DNA from 4 places in the Paenibacillus rhizoryzae genome. Region 4 is predicted to be linked to each of the others. Evidence: a T-box and tRNA genes for the amino acid it is inferred to sense, from the RefSeq annotation. Region 4 holds a T-box; the other regions hold tRNA genes.
The links. The T-box of region 4 lies ahead of leuS (leucine--tRNA ligase). A T-box ahead of a tRNA ligase gene usually reads a tRNA of that ligase, here a tRNA-Leu.
Positions count from the first base shown of each region.

Region 1 (4,141 bases), on a different contig from region 4:
CTGGCGTGTCGACTGGGATGTGGAATGCTACTGTACGAATACGGCGCTGACCGCATGGCCGAACATCGCCCGGTTATTCCCGGATGCAGCGACATGGTGGAGGGATGCCGGCCCAGGCGGATGGAATGACTTCGATTCGCTAAACGTCGGAAACGGTGCAATGGACGGGTTGACGCAGGATGAACGGCGCACGGCGATGACGCTATGGGCGATGTCTTCTGCTCAACTCTATACCGGCAACGACCTGACGAACCTGGACAGCTTCGGCATCAGCCTGCTGACGAACGATGAGGTCATTGCCGTCAACCAGGCGGGCCGGCCGGCGCATCCGGTCTCGACGGCAACCAATCAGCAGGTTTGGTATGCCAATAACGGAGACGGCACTTACACGGTTGGCTTGGTGAATCTCGGCAGCGCTGCGGCAACTGTAACCGTGAACTGGAGCGACATCGGCTTGAACGGCGCAGCGAACGTCCGCGACTTGTGGACGCATACCGATCTCGGCTCCTTCAACACCGGTTATAGTTCAGTCAGTTTGCCGGCGCATGGCTCGCGGCTTCTGAAGGTGAGAGCGGCAGGCGGCTCGGTTACGGCCAATGACGACGATACAGGCGTCAAATATACGGGAAGCTGGCAGCGCAGCTACAACCGCGGACTCGGCGACTACCAAGACGATGTTCATTTTACGCAAACAAACAATGATTATTTCGAATACGCGTTCAATGGAACAGGCGTGGAATTGATTACGGAGAAGGATTCGTCTCAGGGCAACATCGATATTTATATCGATAATGTCTTGAAAGGGACGGTCAGTACGTTTAATGCTACTCGGCAGCTTCAGCAGACTGTATTTGCTGTTAGCGGTCTCGCGAACGGAACACATACGCTGAAGGCGGTCAAGAAATCGGGTACTTATTTGCTCTTGGACAAATTGCGCTTCAACGTACCTTCCGACATCGCTGTCAATGACACGGATACAACGATTACCTACTCCGGCGCGTGGACGTATAACGGCAGCAGAGGCTTCGGCGATTATCAGGACGACGTGCATTACACGTCGACGAATAATAACTATGCGCAGTATACGTTTAACGGTACCGGCGTTGAGCTGGTAACGGAGAAGGAAGCAGGGCAAGGGGATATCGATATCTATATCGATAATGTGTTTAAAGGTACTGTGAGTACCTACAATGCAACTCGGTTGACGCAGCAGAGCGTGTATCGGATATCCGGCTTAACGAGCGGCAGCCATACAATCAAAGCGGTTAAGAAATCAGGCACGTACATGCTTATTGACGCGTTCAAGGTCATCTCCAATAAAACGCAAATCAATAATACGGACGCCGGACTTACGTATTCCGGAGCATGGTCATTGAACGGGAACCGGGGGTTCGGAGATTACGACAACGACGTCCATTTTACACAAACGAACAATGATTATGTCCAGTATACGTTTACGGGAACAGGCATTGAGTACATCACGGAGAAGGAAGCTGGGCAGGGCGACGTTGATATTTACATCGATAACGTCTTCAAGGCGACGGTCAGCACGTATAATGCTGCAAGGCTTACGAACCAAGTTGTCTACCAGATTACGGGTCTGACCTCAGGCAGCCACACCTTCAAAGCAGTGAAGAAAACAGGCACCTATATGCTGCTGGATTCACTCCGAGTTACACCTTAATAGAAAGAGGGCGGCTCTTCGCAATTGCGGAGAGCTTGCCTTGTTGGAGGATAAATAATGAATAATATGCTGAATGTAGATTCATATTGTACAGTCCGCGAGGGCTTGCCTCGTTTCCGGAAGAAGCTGAGTCAGAACGAGCCCATTACCGTCGCTTTTCTCGGAGGATCAATTACGGAAGGCTACGGCGCTTCCGATCCCGACCGTTCCAGCTGGCGGGCGGTAACCGAGCACTATTTGCAATCTGCTTATCCTGCTGTGGAATGGACCTTCGTCAATGCTGGGGTTGGAGGAACGAACTCTACGCTCGGCGCGCATCGGTTTCAGACGCATGTCAGGGACGAGCACGACATTGACCTGCTGTTCATCGAATTCGCGGTGAATGACAGTCAGCACCGGGAACAAACCGCTGAAGGAAGAGCAGAAACGATCCGTGGCATGGAGGGGATCGTTTGTCAGTGCCGCAGGCTTTCTCCACAGGCGGACATTGTATTCCTCTATTCCGCGGACGAGAACAACCTAAGAGAGAAGGAACCTTTCTTCATCTCTGTTCATGAAGAGGTTGCTGCACATTATGGTCTGCCATCCGTATCGTTCTTCCGAAGGGTACGTGATTGGCTCTGGGCAGGCGGAGGGACATGGGAGCAGCTTGCGCCGGATCGCACGCATCCGAGTGATGCCGGATATGCTTTCTATGCGGATCTATTGGTGGCATTTCTGGTAGGGGCTTTGGAGGAAAATACAGCTGAGACCCTGGATGTGATTTCATCCGACCTTCCGGTGCCGTTGCTGGAAGGCTCTTATGAGTTCGCTGTTATGCGGGATATGTCCACGGCCTACGATATGAAGCTGCTCCGGAAACAGGAGAGACCGGACAACATGGTCAACTGGCGATATGCTGCCGATCACCTGGCCTCTGATGCACAGGAAGCGGCGTTCAGCTTCGACGTGAACGGGCGGGGAGCAGGGTTGCTGCTCATTTGCGGGCCGGATTCCGGTATGCTGGAATTCGCCGTAAACGATGGGCCGTTCCGGATCGTGAATCCGTTTGATGAATGGTGCCCGATGTTTTGGCGTCCAGTGCCGGTGCAGTTGGCGTTGCATTCACAGGCGGAACCGATGCGAATAACGGTGCGCAATACGGCGATGAAGGATGAGCGAAGCACCGGGACATGGCTGCGAGTGCTTGCGCTGATGGAGCATTGATTGCATTCGTTAAGAAAATATTGACTTTGCCTAAACAATTATGGTATTTTAATAAACGCCGCTTCTGATTTACTGAAGCGACGACAACTGCCAGATGCGGTCGTGGCGGAATTGGCAGACGCGCTAGATTCAGGTTCTAGTGGTGTAACAGCCGTGGAGGTTCGAGTCCTCTCGACCGCACCATCATTCAAACCGCAACCCTTCGATTCATTTCGAAGGGTTTTTTTGTCGTTATTTTGGAGATTGCTTCGCGGCCGAAGCAGTTACGATCGAGAACAAACGAATAGAGTTGGTAGGATATGTTCTTTCCCCAGTTTCCACCAAAAAACCCACCGCCATAGCAGCCCTCCGTAAACGAACTATATACCATATCTAAATGGATTAAATGAAAATGGAGTATATCTAATCGTCGAAAAAAGAGCGATCGCCCCTTTTTTTATCAACTATATTGTCGAATCTATTAAATATTTTCTAAAAAGATATATTCACTATTTACAATTCTGTAAATTAGTCATAAAATGAAAACGCAAACAATTGTCAGGTTATACCTATTTCACATAATCAAGGTATACCTTCAAGCAGAGCGTCCAGAGAGGAGGCCATCCATACTTTAGCAGCTCAGCAAGGGTTTAGATGCAAGTTACTACTTTTTCTAACCAAGGGGAGGACAAAACAAAATGCGTAATGGAAACAAACGTAGTTTGATGGTCTCGGCAGCAGCATTGATGGTAGCTTTTTCGGTAGCAGGATGTGGCGCTAACAACAATACGAATAACACAACGACCAACACAGCTTCCGATGGAGCAGCAAATACAGACACGGCGGCAACGACGAACGAAACCAATGCCACGAACACAGCTGAAACTGCTCCGGCAGAGAGCGCTGGCGATCTGAAAGGCGCAACAATCAAAATCGGTCTATGGTGGGACGGCGCTGACCCGCGTTTGATGGAAGAGAAAGATCGTGGTCCTGCGGAAGACGAGCAAATCGCGTTAATCGAAGCGGCTGAGAAGAAATATAACGGCAAAATCGAATTCGTGAAGTTCGGCGATTACGGTAAATATGTAGAAAACCTGACAACGACGTCGCTTGCAGGCGATCCGTTCGCGGATGTAGTCGTGCTTGAGCTGTTCTGGTCATTCCCGGGTCTCGTAAACAAGAACTTTATCCTACCAATCGACGATATGCTGGATTTGAGCGATTCCAAGTACATTCCTTGGATGAAGAACGGCGGCAGCTACCAAGGCAAGC
Region 1 is NZ_JCAALT010000001.1:401,963-406,103, forward strand. Features, by position in the region: gene AC6ESO_RS01745 (glycoside hydrolase family 27 protein) at 1-1,684, shown strand, start outside; gene AC6ESO_RS01750 (SGNH/GDSL hydrolase family protein) at 1,742-2,890, shown strand; tRNA gene AC6ESO_RS01755 (tRNA-Leu) at 2,987-3,073, shown strand; gene AC6ESO_RS01760 (ABC transporter substrate-binding protein) at 3,568-4,141, shown strand, end outside.
Region 1: it encodes a tRNA-Leu, which carries the amino acid that the T-box ahead of leuS (leucine--tRNA ligase) is inferred to sense. The anticodon was not compared.

Region 2 (4,141 bases), on a different contig from region 4:
ACAGCACCGCCCGCATGGCTCGTTCATCCGCTGTTACTTTAGAACCCATATGATTGTTCATTCCTACGGCGTGCGGAACGTCGGCAATAGCTGCCTCTACCCGTTTGCGGATTTCAGCGTCGCTCATGCTTGTCGTGATAGCACCCGGCCCGAGCCATTCCGGCTTTCCTCGAACGGGTTCCATCGGCATATGGACGATCACGTCGTCGCCTCTTTTGAATGCAAGCTCTGCATCTTGTTTCGTTGTCGGCATGAATGGCATGACAGCAACGGTAAAACGTACAGGAAGCTCCATCATCTCCGGCGTACCCGTCATTCCGTTGCCAAAATCATCGATGACAATCGCTACCTGCCGATGACCTTTTAATTCTACTTTGTTCTCGTTTACCGGAGAAGCCATTGCTGCACCGGTAGTTGGAGCCAGTAATAATGCAGCGGCTGTGATAATACCCGCCAGCATAGTTTTATGTTGCATCTTTTTTATTTCTCCTTCTGTACATAAAGGTAGTTACCATACCTTCATTGTTTGTAAATAAAGGGAAATATATGTAAAAGAATCAAACAAGAAAGACGAGGCTGTCCTCGTCCTTCAAGCATGCTGAAATTTCTTAAACCGCGTAAACGGTTGCGCTAAGATTGATTGGGCCAACGACAGCAGCTTCGCTAGAAGCAGTAAGTTTCTCTACATAAAGCGAATAACCGTGTGCGCCGGTAGGCACGTTGATGTCGATGACTTGAAGCGTGACAACGCCAAAATGTTCGTAGCCTGCTTCGAAACCTTGCAGCGCGTAATAGATTTCTTGTGTACCGCGGAAAACACGGAACAGTACATCTACAACACCGTCAGTACCTGCTGCGCCAATTGTCGCAATCAGCTCGACACGATTGTTATGATGCTCGGGAGCGATGAAGATACCAAGCTCAGCGAGGATCGTTTTGGCAGGTGTTTGCGGAACCGGAATATCCACTTGGTTCGTAACGACTGCAGGTACGCTAACGTTATAGTCAATGATTTTCACCATGAATGATCAACTCCTTTCCTACCAGATAGGTTATTCTATGAAAATCATTTTGCTTTGGTGTGGACGAGTTGTCTTTCATCCTTTAAGTGAAATAAAAAACTGCCGGGTTCATTGTGAACCGGCAGTTTTACTGTGTTTTGTAGTGACTTCTTTAATTTGCAGTTCTATATAATCGTACACTTTGACGATCTCATGCTCATAGTTCTTTGCAATTTCAAAGTAGGCAACACCGGTGCCCAGACATTGGCTTCTGAACGCATCTTGTTCGTTGATATAGGCTGTAATGAAATCCTCTTCTTCCGGATCTCCCCGATCCTCAATTACATTCTGATACCCGAAAATGTGAGATACAAGGCTTTCATCGATATAAGCTCGCGAGAAGCCAAGAAACACAGAGATGATTTTCTTCGCATATTCTTCTTCGAAGTCATTGAGATAGTGAGGCAGGATATAGCAACCTTCGATGATGAGGTTCTGATTATTCTCGATATTCGTCATGATGATTCCTTTGATAACCGGCCACAATTTCTCACCAATTCGTTCCGTACTGTCTAAAGGTGTAAATCCGCACTCTGGATCAGCACGATACAGCCCCATCTTTAAATGATCAATGGACAGATAGGGAATGCGATAATCCTCAAGCAAGGTTTGAGCCATTAGCGTCTTCCCCGTGCGGCTGTTGCCACTGATTAGAATAACCATTTCCCTGTTCCCCTTATAAAAAAATAAACCCCAGAATCCTCTGGGGTAAGTTTGAAAGTATGGTGCGGTCGAGAGGACTCGAACCTCCACGGCTGTTACACCACTAGAACCTGAATCTAGCGCGTCTGCCAATTCCGCCACGACCGCATCTGGCAGTTCCTGTTTCAATCTATTGTTTGAAGCAGTAAAAATACTTTACCATGAATAGAATAGCAGTGTCAAACATGAATATGAAACCGCATTATGTTGTAACCGCATTATGTTGTAACCGTACTAGTGGTACCCAAACCCTTGTCGATCGCATCCAGCAATCGGAAAGTTGTATCGCAGCAGTACTCCCAGAACATGACCCCGCCTAGTCCTTCATTCTTAACAAACTCGCATTTGTGCTGAAGCGATTCCTCATCTTCATACGAGATAAACTGATTGCCATTGTAAAGGAATGGCGCTTTCGCTTCATCGTCCCAGAATCGGGTGTAACCATTCTTCTCAATATAGTCGTTAGCCAAACGGGTGAAATCCGGCCCGTAGCCGCCCGCTCCAGCGGTCATCTGAAGAAAGCCGTTATTGACGTTCGGAACATCCTTCCACATCCGCGAGTAGAAGGCCGCGCCGATAACGATCTTCTCGCGAGGCACACCGGCTGCAATAAACATGCGAACAGAAGCCTCCACGCTAATGCGGAACAAATCACCTGTTGACGCAAACAGATTCGTATGGTGACCGGTCAAAGTCTGAAAACCGCCGCGCATGTCGTAGGTCATCAATTGCACGTAATCCAAGTAGCGCTGAACTTGATCCATCTCGGTCCCGTCTATGTAGTATTGGTCCGCTCCCGCCGCGATGGTCAGCAAATAATGTCGGTTTTTTCGTGCGCCTAGTTGATCCAGTGCTTCTCTAAGTTCTTTCAAAAGCAGCGTGAAATTGCTTTTGTCGGCCGGGCTCGAGGCGATCCCCGCTACGCCGTAACACGGATATTCCCAATCCAAATCAATGCCATCGATCGCATAGCTGTCCAGAATGGCTACAGCTGTTTCAGCCATCCGTTTCCTGCCCTCCGGCGTAGAGGCAGCTTCGGAGAACCCGCCCGCACTCCATCCACCAACGGACAATAGAATCGTTAAATTAGGATTATAGGACTTGATCGTTGGCAGACTGGCTAAATGCTTCAAATGGCCAATGGAGATTTCATCATTAACTACATGGCCGAAAGCAATATTAATATGAGTCAGCTTCAATGCATTTTCTTTGGTTAGTTTCGGAAGCCATGAATCGCCGACATATCCTACCGAATAATAATTAGATGTTGATGTCATAGGTAGTTTTCCTCCTTATTTCTCATCTGTTAGACGTGTCCCTACTTGAAGTACTTCTCTACCGATCCCCAGCTTATAGCCCGCGGTTACATATCGAATGCCGCCTTCTTTATCTAAGACCACAACGAATGGCAGGGAAGCCGTATCCGACCCTAGCAGCTTGCCGCTTGCCTGGTGGATAACGAAATCACGATCGTGAACGAAAGAGAAATCAACTGGATAGCCTTCATAGGAAGCTGGTTCAAAAGATGCCGTCCGGCCTTCCTCACCGACAGCCATGATAATAGGCATGCCGAGTGCATCATAAGCACCTACAAGCTCTTTTATTTCTCGGAGCAAATGCTTGGAAGGCTCGCGCTCCGGCTCGATCCATGCCAACACTGCGCTTCTGCCCTGTGTCAATTCGCTCAGTGTTGCTGATGTTCCATCCTGGCGAGTTAACCGCCAAGTCGGGTCAGCCTCCCCAAGGACCGGAACTTCACTTCTCGGATATCGGAACGACAAAGGCAGTTCCCCACGCGCACCTTCCAGTACTGTAAAATAAGTAAAGCGAACGAGCACGGAACCGTCCTTCAGCCTCGTACCAGCGGTCATCCGATAGCGGCCCACTTCTAGCTCAAACGGCTGATCGTACACATCGGTTTGACCATGTGGATAAAATAACGATTGATACCAGCCATTCTCCAGTCTAGCAAAGGAGAAGTTCCGGAAATAGGCTGCTTCTTCCGCCTCAGCCGGAGCTGCCGGATCGCGCTTCAGCAGCACTTCGCCGATTACCGCAGTCGGAGTAAGAGTGCTTACTTGTTCGAAACGCGCATCATGCCAGCTATCATTCAGCCAGTACTGCGGCTTACGCTCACTGGGATGAAGCCTCGCAGGAATACCGATGCTCCGGCAAAGCGCCACGTATAGAATGTCACGTGAGATACGGTCGCCTTTCAGAAGGCGATAGCTGCCGGAAGGCATCGCGGACCCTTGATAGTACGTCATATCCTCGGCTACCTCAAACTTCAGAAGCAGATGACGGACAAGCTTAGTCGGGTCCAGCTGATAGTCCGCAGCCTCTTCTTCAAGCAATATTTCTTGAAAAAATTGTTTATA
Region 2 is NZ_JCAALT010000001.1:422,419-426,559, reverse strand. Features, by position in the region: gene AC6ESO_RS01835 (divergent polysaccharide deacetylase family protein) at 1-475, opposite strand, end outside; gene AC6ESO_RS01830 (exosporium protein C) at 609-1,022, opposite strand; gene AC6ESO_RS01825 (2-phosphoglycerate kinase) at 1,131-1,724, opposite strand; tRNA gene AC6ESO_RS01820 (tRNA-Leu) at 1,785-1,871, opposite strand; gene AC6ESO_RS01815 (glycoside hydrolase family 18 protein) at 1,982-3,040, opposite strand; gene AC6ESO_RS01810 (transglutaminase-like domain-containing protein) at 3,056-4,141, opposite strand, start outside.
Region 2: it encodes a tRNA-Leu, which carries the amino acid that the T-box ahead of leuS (leucine--tRNA ligase) is inferred to sense. The anticodon was not compared.

Region 3 (4,141 bases), on a different contig from region 4:
GTTCACGTACAAGCATCGTATCCATGACCGACCCCATCGACATCGTATAGGATGCTGTTTGCTCCTCGCCCGGATAGAAGCTGTTCTCCGGTGAATTGGAAGGCCCTGTGACCAGATGTCCGGTCTCTGGGTGAACCGCCATATAATCCAGATAGAATACAGCCGCATCTCGCAATACCGGATACGCCAGATTCTTCAGAAAAACTTCGTCTCGGCTAAATTCGTAATGCTCAATAAGCTGTGCCGCCAGCCATAAGCCGCCGGTGACATTAAGCCCCCACGAGTAATGCCAGCCCGGTGCCGCGAATCCCCAAGCATTCGTGAACACGTGCGCTACCCAGCCCTCGCAGCCATAGAAATCCTGTGCCGCTTGGCGTCCGGATTTCGCCAGCTGCTCCACGAAGCGAAGCAGCGGCAGATGGCATTCTGCTAAATTTCCGGTCTCCGCCGGATAATAATTCATCTCGGTGTTCACATCCAGATGGAAATCGCAGCTCCACGCCATACGCGCCGCTTCGCCATCATTCCAAATTCCCTGAAGATGCATGGGCAGCTTAGAGTCCTCACGGGAACCGGCGATCATAAGATATCGGCCATAATGATAGAACAAGGCGAACAGCTGCGGATCGTCATGACCGCCATTCTCGCGCATGTGCAGCATTCTTTTGTCCGTTGTAACGGTTGCGAGCTCTTCCGATCGAGACGATGCTGGAGCAAGCTCAATGGTTACGCGCTCATACAGCTTGCGGTAATCTGCAACATGCGCGGCTTTCAAAGCATCGAACCCTTTATGGGACGCATTTTCGATTCTCCATGCAGGCTCTTCCTTCCATTGCTCATCCGCTCTGCCGTAATCGGTTGCTGCCGTGAAATAGAGGCATGCCTCATCAGCTAGCTCTACGACTATCGCATCTCCTTGAATACTCACCGTTCCGCCGCGCACGATTACGCTCACCATACCTCGCCCATTCACACCGCATGTGCCATCGCTGTGTACATTCTCGGTGGCTTGTCCGTTGAAATAGAGCGTACCGCTTCCTTCTTCGCTCGCTTCTGCCCATGAATGGAAAGTTGAAGATCTGCCTTCGATTGCGACTGAAAAAGAAAGTGAACCCGGCTGATCACTTCTATAACGAGCTGCGATAGCATGATCGGCATGCGTCGCGAACATTTCGCGTTCATATCGCGTGCACCCTGAAGTATAGCCGGTGCGTACAATCGCTTCCTCCAGATCCAATTCCCTTGCAAAGCCTTCCTCCGAATGGCCAAAATAGATCTTCACATCGCACATGGACACATTCGTTCCGAAATTGCCTTTCGTCGGCATCAGCTGCTTTTCAACAAGTCGTTCGCCATTGGCATAATCGCCGTCGAAGAACAGTTCTCTCAATGCGGCTAAGCCTGCTTTCCCCTCAGAACGGCTGGGCGATCGTTCACTCTGACCCGACCAATACGTCGTTTCCGTCAAGTGCCATGTCTCGGTTTCCGCTCCGCTGCAAACAACGGCACCCAGGCTTCCATTTCCGATCGGCAGTCCCTGCGCCCAATTCGAAGCGGAACGGTCATACCATATTTTCATCATCGCTCACTCCTTGAAGAAGTTGATGCTTTCATCCGTACATGAAAGCAGATACATATTTCGAATTTCCTCTATTTATCGTATCATTGAAAGGTATATTCGTATTTGGTCACTCATCCAAAAGTTAACGGAAAATCCGGTAACGAAAGGAATTACCGCGGTGAAGAAACTGACGGAACTCACTCCATTCCTTGGGGACTACATGCCCTATCAATATGACGGAAGCTCAAACGAAGGGCTTCGGACCTGCAGCGTATACGCCATGCATCTCTTCCCCGACGGACCCGGCGAGATGGAAGTCGACGGCAAACGGTACCCCGTCGGCAGAAGAACGCTCGTTTTCCTGCGTCCCGGTCAACCTCATGCCTTTCATTTCTCACCGGAGCATCCGCAATCTTCCTATAATCTCTACTTCGATCTATGGGAGCAGCAGGAACCGCGTTCTTTAAATCGCTTCTTCTTCCGATATCCGGAGAAGTTTCAGCCCCATACCTCCACACCGGCATTCCCTTGCGAAGAGCTGGACAGCATGCCAAGCGTCTTCTCGCTGCAGGCACATCCGCTGCTCTTCGATCTGCTGCACCTCATCTCCAAGTCATTCGAGGATTTAAGCTGCCATCGGCAAGAAACGGTTAACAGCCTGTTTTACGGCTGGATGCTGGCTTGGTACAACGCCGTCCATACGCATCAGCCGAGCGACTATCGGATCGTTCGGTTGCTGGCTAGGCTCGATGCCCATCCGGAGAAACGGGAGCCCGTGTCGGATTGGTGGAAGTCATGCGGTCTGAAGCGAACATACTTTCACGAGCTGTTCCTGCGCGAAACCGGCCTGACTCCTAAAGCTTATCAGCACAGACAATTAATGAAGCGAGCCTCGCAAATTATCCAGGAGAGCGATCTCAGCATTACGGCCATTGCCGAGAAGCTCGGTTACACGTCGATCCATTCGTTCACGCGGCATTTCACCGCGCATTTCGGACTAAGTCCAAGGCAATTCCGTACTGGCCCCCGAGGCTTGCGATAAGGGATCTACCCCAGCTTAAGTGCAAAAAAAAAGAAGCCTTGCATAAGCAAGGCTTCTCTGTGTTTGTATAATTGGTGCGGTCGAGAGGACTCGAACCTCCACGGCTGTTACACCACTAGAACCTGAATCTAGCGCGTCTGCCAATTCCGCCACGACCGCATCTGGCAGATGTGGTTGCAAACAAGCTGCAATCACGTTTTTTATTATGGCATCCGGTTCAGGCGAAGTCAAGAAGAAGAACGAAAGTTGAAATTTTCTAACTATAGATCAATCGAACAAGTCTCCGAAAACATCGAGCATCGTTTTCTTCTTGCGCGGCTTACCGTATTTGTCATAACCATTCTTATCATACCCGTGAGAGTCATACCCGTTCTGGCTGTAGCCTTTGCCGGTATTGTAATTGTGATCCTGACCCTGACTGCGGTGGCGATCACGATCCTGGTCGTAATGGGTCGCATTCGGCGGATACGCTGGATTGACATTCACGCTGCGCTCCAAGCGGTCATAATCATCACGAACTTCTTTGACACCGCGTACAAGCTTGTCCAGCTCGCCGCGATCCAGCCATACCCCTTTACAATCCGGGCAAACGTCGATCAGAACGCCGTCTTTCTCTACCTCGCGCATACGAACATCTGAACATACAGGACATTTCATTCATATAACCTCCAGTAACGTTTGTTACAACAATACGAATGAACCTGCATTTTGTTTCAACTTTTTGCTTACAGCTCCGTTCGGGGTGCAGTCACCGGCTCATAAACATAGCTTCTGCTAAGCTTTACTACTCTGCGGCTGCGCTTGCGAATGACGACGGAGTCCGCATCCCATGCAACGACAATGCCCAGCACATCATTGGCTTCCATCCCATCTCTCACTACACGCACCGAAGTTCCGGCAACCCGAAATTGATCCAACTGTTCTTCCGATATCATCCTCGATCGCTCCATTTCTATAAAAAAACCTCAATACGGCAGTTCATGCCAGCATTGAGGTCTTTCGATTCACTTGTTAGTTCTGCGCTCAGCTAACATGCTCTTTCGAATCATTCGTTTCATACCATTCATCCAGAACCCGGGAAGACATGACACGGCTCGTGATATACTCCGCTTGTTTCTCGGTGAATTGTTCTTTCCAATCCATCTCTAGCTCTGTCGAGAGCTTCACAATCGTAAGGAGTTCGGACCATGCAACATACCGTTTATACCAGAAAAACTGCGGATGCTCAATCATATAAGGGTACAAGTCATCAAAATCAGTATGCTTGCAGTCAAGAGCACGTTCGAAATGGTTCTTCGCTTCCGACAATTTGGTTACTAAATAATCAGCAGATAATTGTCCCATATAGTTGTGCCTCCAATCCGTCACTTACGATCATTATAAGCCAATTCATTCAACTCGAAAAGATGATGATCATGGAAATTACCTGGAACTTATTCGAAACGAATTTTTCCGCCATCCAGTGAAGCAATTCGCACCAGCGATTCTACGCGAATGCCTTGTTCGCGAATCGTACGAGCACCGGCCTGGAATGATTT
Region 3 is NZ_JCAALT010000001.1:388,186-392,326, reverse strand. Features, by position in the region: gene AC6ESO_RS01715 (glycoside hydrolase family 95 protein) at 1-1,582, opposite strand, end outside; gene AC6ESO_RS01710 (helix-turn-helix domain-containing protein) at 1,740-2,603, shown strand; tRNA gene AC6ESO_RS01705 (tRNA-Leu) at 2,676-2,762, opposite strand; gene AC6ESO_RS01700 (TFIIB-type zinc ribbon-containing protein) at 2,871-3,260, opposite strand; gene AC6ESO_RS01695 (hypothetical protein) at 3,329-3,538, opposite strand; gene AC6ESO_RS01690 (hypothetical protein) at 3,627-3,947, opposite strand; gene AC6ESO_RS01685 (xanthine phosphoribosyltransferase) at 4,037-4,141, opposite strand, start outside.
Region 3: it encodes a tRNA-Leu, which carries the amino acid that the T-box ahead of leuS (leucine--tRNA ligase) is inferred to sense. The anticodon was not compared.

Region 4 (4,141 bases):
ACGCAGCGTGTCAGCGCCGTATACGTTCACGATATCGTCCGGATTGATAACGTTACCGCGTGATTTACTCATTTTCTCATTGTTGGTACCCAAGATCATGCCTTGATTAACCAGCTTATGGAACGGTTCTTTCGTATCCACTACGCCGATATCGTAGAGCACTTTATGCCAGAAGCGCGCATACAGCAAGTGAAGCACGGCATGCTCAGCGCCGCCGATATACAGATCAACGGGAAGCCACTCGGCTTGTTTCTCTTTGGAGCACAATTCTTTATCGTTATGCGGATCAATGAAACGCAGATAGTACCAGCAGCTGCCGGCCCATTGCGGCATCGTGTTCGTTTCGCGACGCGCGCGCAAACCGGTTTCCGGATCGATCGTTTCAACCCACTCCGTCACATTCGCAAGCGGGGATTCGCCTGTACCCGACGGTTTGATTTGATCCACGTCAGGAAGCAGCAGCGGCAATTGATCATCCGGTACCGGCTTCATTGTGCCGTCTTCCAAATGGAGAATCGGAATCGGCTCGCCCCAGTAGCGCTGACGGCTGAACAGCCAATCGCGAAGACGGTAAGTCACTTTGCCTTGGCCTTTGCCTTCCGCTTCCAGCCATTCGATAGCGCGAGCAATCGCCGCTTCATTGCTGAGACCGTCCAAGAATCCGGAATTCACATGCGGACCGTCGCCTGCGAAAGCTTCAGCCAGCACATCGCCGCCTTGAACGACTTCCACGATCGGCAAATCGAACTGCTGTGCGAATTCCCAGTCGCGTTGATCATGTCCCGGCACGGCCATAATTGCGCCTGTGCCATAACCGGCAAGGACGTAATCGGCAATCCAGATCGGAACAAGCGCGCCGTTAACCGGATTGACTGCATAAGCACCGGTGAATACGCCGCTCTTGTCTTTATTCAGATCCGTACGCTCAAGGTCGCTCTTGCGTGCGGCTGTTTCTTGATAATCCTTCACGGCTGCTTGCTGCGCGGAAGTTGTAATCACATCTACCAGCTCGTGCTCCGGCGCAAGTACGCAGTAGGACGCTCCGAAGAGCGTATCCGGACGAGTCGTAAATACAACAAGGGATGCATCATGGCCGTCAATGGCGAACGTAACTTCCGCACCTTTGGATTTACCGATCCAGTTGCGCTGCATGTCTTTAATGCTCTCGGTCCAATCCAGCTCTTCCAAATCTTCAAGCAAACGCTCTGCGTACTCCGTAATGCGCAGCACCCATTGGCGCATCGGCTTACGAATAACCGGATGGTTGCCGCGCTCGCTCAAGCCGTTGATGACTTCCTCATTGGCAAGAACCGTTCCAAGCGCCGGACACCAGTTAACCGGCACTTCGGCTACATAAGCCAAGCCTTTATTGAACAGCTGAATAAAGATCCACTGCGTCCATTTGTAGTAGTCCGGATCGGTTGTGCTGAATTCGCGGTCCCAATCGTAGGAGAAACCAAGCGATTTAATTTGACGGCGGAAATTGTTGATGTTCTTGACCGTAATCTCACGCGGGTGTTCGCCGGTATCCAGCGCATGCTGCTCAGCCGGCAAACCGAATGCATCCCAGCCCATCGGATGAAGCACGTTATAGCCGCGCATTCTCTTATAACGCGAGACGATATCCGTTGCGGTGTAACCTTCCGGATGGCCGACATGAAGTCCCGCCCCGGATGGATAAGGGAACATATCAAGTGCGTAGAATTTCGGTTTCCCTGCATCCTCGGTCGTCTTGAACGACTTGTTCTCATCCCAATGCTTCTGCCATTTCGGTTCAATGACTAACGGGTTATACCCCTGTTGCTCCTGGCGTTCCTGTGTCATAACGAATTGCCTCCCTATTCTCTCTTCCATGCCAAACCAGTCCTTATTAGAAAACAAAAAAACTCCCGTCCCTAGCGACAACGCTAGGGACGAGAGATTATTCTCCCGTGGTACCACCCTAGTTAGCAAACGACATGCTTTGTCGCTGCTCACTCTTTGCCCTTAACGCAGGCGAAACGGCACGTTTGCCACTGAAATCGTGTTCACGCGCGGCTCCAAGGCGAGTTCACTTCACGTTGGTCCGGCTTGCACCTACCGCCGGCTCTCTGATCCAAACGCTGCTAAAGCTACTGCTCCTCTTCAACACCTAAATAGATAGTTCGATTATAAAGAAGCGAATCCTGTCATGTCAAGGCATAGAACGCCCGAAATCTGTCATTTTCACTTGATTGCCGCAAAAAACAGCCGTTCTGATTCCGAATTAGCCTCATCCATCGTGAAATCCGCAAATTGCTCCACATGACTGAATCCTGCCATTAGCAGTGATTCCCGAATCCACTGCGCGTCATACGCCCGTTGTACGTGCGTCTCCTCAATGCGAGAATAACTGTCTCGCGGACCGCTCTCCTGCGCAAATATCGTCAGTCGGTGCTCGATCTCAACCCGCTCTTCATCCAGCTCGCAGGTCCAAATGTAAGCCACATCCGGATCATCGAGTACATAGGGCTGCTCATCCGCATACCTAGCTAACGTCTTCGGCGCATGAACATCAAAGAGGAACAAACCGCCTGACTTCAAGCCTTGATGGGTTGCCTGAAAAGCGGCTTGAACCTCTTCTTCCTCCGTCAGATAGTTGATACAATCGCAGAAAGAGATAACGGCATCTGCCTCTTCGCCGATCTCCCACTCGGTCATATCCTGCTGAAGCCAAGTAATCGAGCCGCCGCTGCGCGAAGGTTCATCCCCCCACTTGCTTTGCCCAATGGTCAGCATATCGGAGGAAAGATCAATCGCGTAGACCTGGTAACCGCTTCGTGCCAGCGGAATGGCAATGCTGCCTGTTCCGCATCCCAGATCAACGACAGTTTTAGGCGTTCCGTACCGTTTCCAGCAATTCTCTGCAAACTTCAGCCACTGCGGATACGGCATCTCTTCCATCAGTCTGTCATATACGGAGGCGAAATGCCGATAAGCTTCCATCTCTATTCCCCCGCGTCTGCCGCAGAAGTTGCCTGCGTCGTGGCAGTAGCCGCCGCCTTCGCTTGCTCGGTCAGCTTCGTCCAGCTTCCTTCTTGGACGACGAGTCCTTCGCGCATCAGCTTACCGATAGCCCGCTTGAACGCGCCTTTGCTGATGCTGAATTTCTCCTTGATGATTTCGGCTTGCGTTTCATCCGAATATGGCATAGCCCCGTTCGGACGCTCCTTCAAGAAGCTCAGAATACGCTCCGAATCTTCTACACGTCCTACTTCCTTACGCTGATTCATGGACAGATTGACACGTCCGTCCTCACGTACGAAAGTAACCCGCGCTTTCACACGCTCACCGAGTCGCAGCAACCGCGTCCGCTCATCGGCAGGGATGAAGCCATAAGCGCCAAATCCGATTACGCCGCCATCGATCATCACAAACGAGCCGATCTTCAGCGTCTTCGTTACCCAGCCCTCGACCCAAGTGTTATGCCAAGCTTGCGGCGCATGGAATGCCAGCTCCGAGAGTTCTTCCTCGAAGGCCACCTTAGCGACAAGACGGCCGATTTTGTCATGGGCAAGAATAACATGAACCTCGTCGCCGCGTTTCGGGCGAAGCTCCTTCAATTCCGGCTGCTCAGAGAGCGGCAGCAGAAGCTGACGGCCAAGGCCCATCTCGAGAAAAGCTCCGATTCGCGGATGAATATCCGCTACCGCGAGTCTCGCTACAGTACCGAGCTGAATGAGAGGCGTCTTCATCGTTGCGGCGATCCGATCCTCCGAATCGAAGAACAGAAATACATCATAGAATTGCCCGATTTGCGGACGATGTCCGACAAGCTCGGTATAGTGCAGCAGCACTTCCGATTCGCCATCGGTCATGAAATATCCATATGGCGAAACTTCGCGTGCTAACTTAAGCTTCATCGTAGTACCTGCAATTAAACTCATGCGAATTCCACGACCTTCGCGTCGGACCATAGACGTTCGATATTGTAATATTCGCGCTCTTCGCGGTGGAATACATGGACGACAACATCTCCGATGTCTACCAGTACCCATCTCCCGGTATCCGCGCCTTCAATCCCGCGAACACGTACGCCGCGCGACTCTGCTTGTTTGCGAATTTCTGTTGTAATGGCCTGCACCTGCACATCCGAATTCCCGTGACAGATGACAAAATAGTC
Region 4 is NZ_JCAALT010000003.1:67,847-71,987, reverse strand. Features, by position in the region: gene leuS (leucine--tRNA ligase) at 1-1,824, opposite strand, end outside; T-box leader at 1,907-2,137, opposite strand; gene AC6ESO_RS09105 (class I SAM-dependent DNA methyltransferase) at 2,206-2,964, opposite strand; gene AC6ESO_RS09100 (CvfB family protein) at 2,967-3,905, opposite strand; gene rsfS (ribosome silencing factor) at 3,902-4,141, opposite strand, start outside.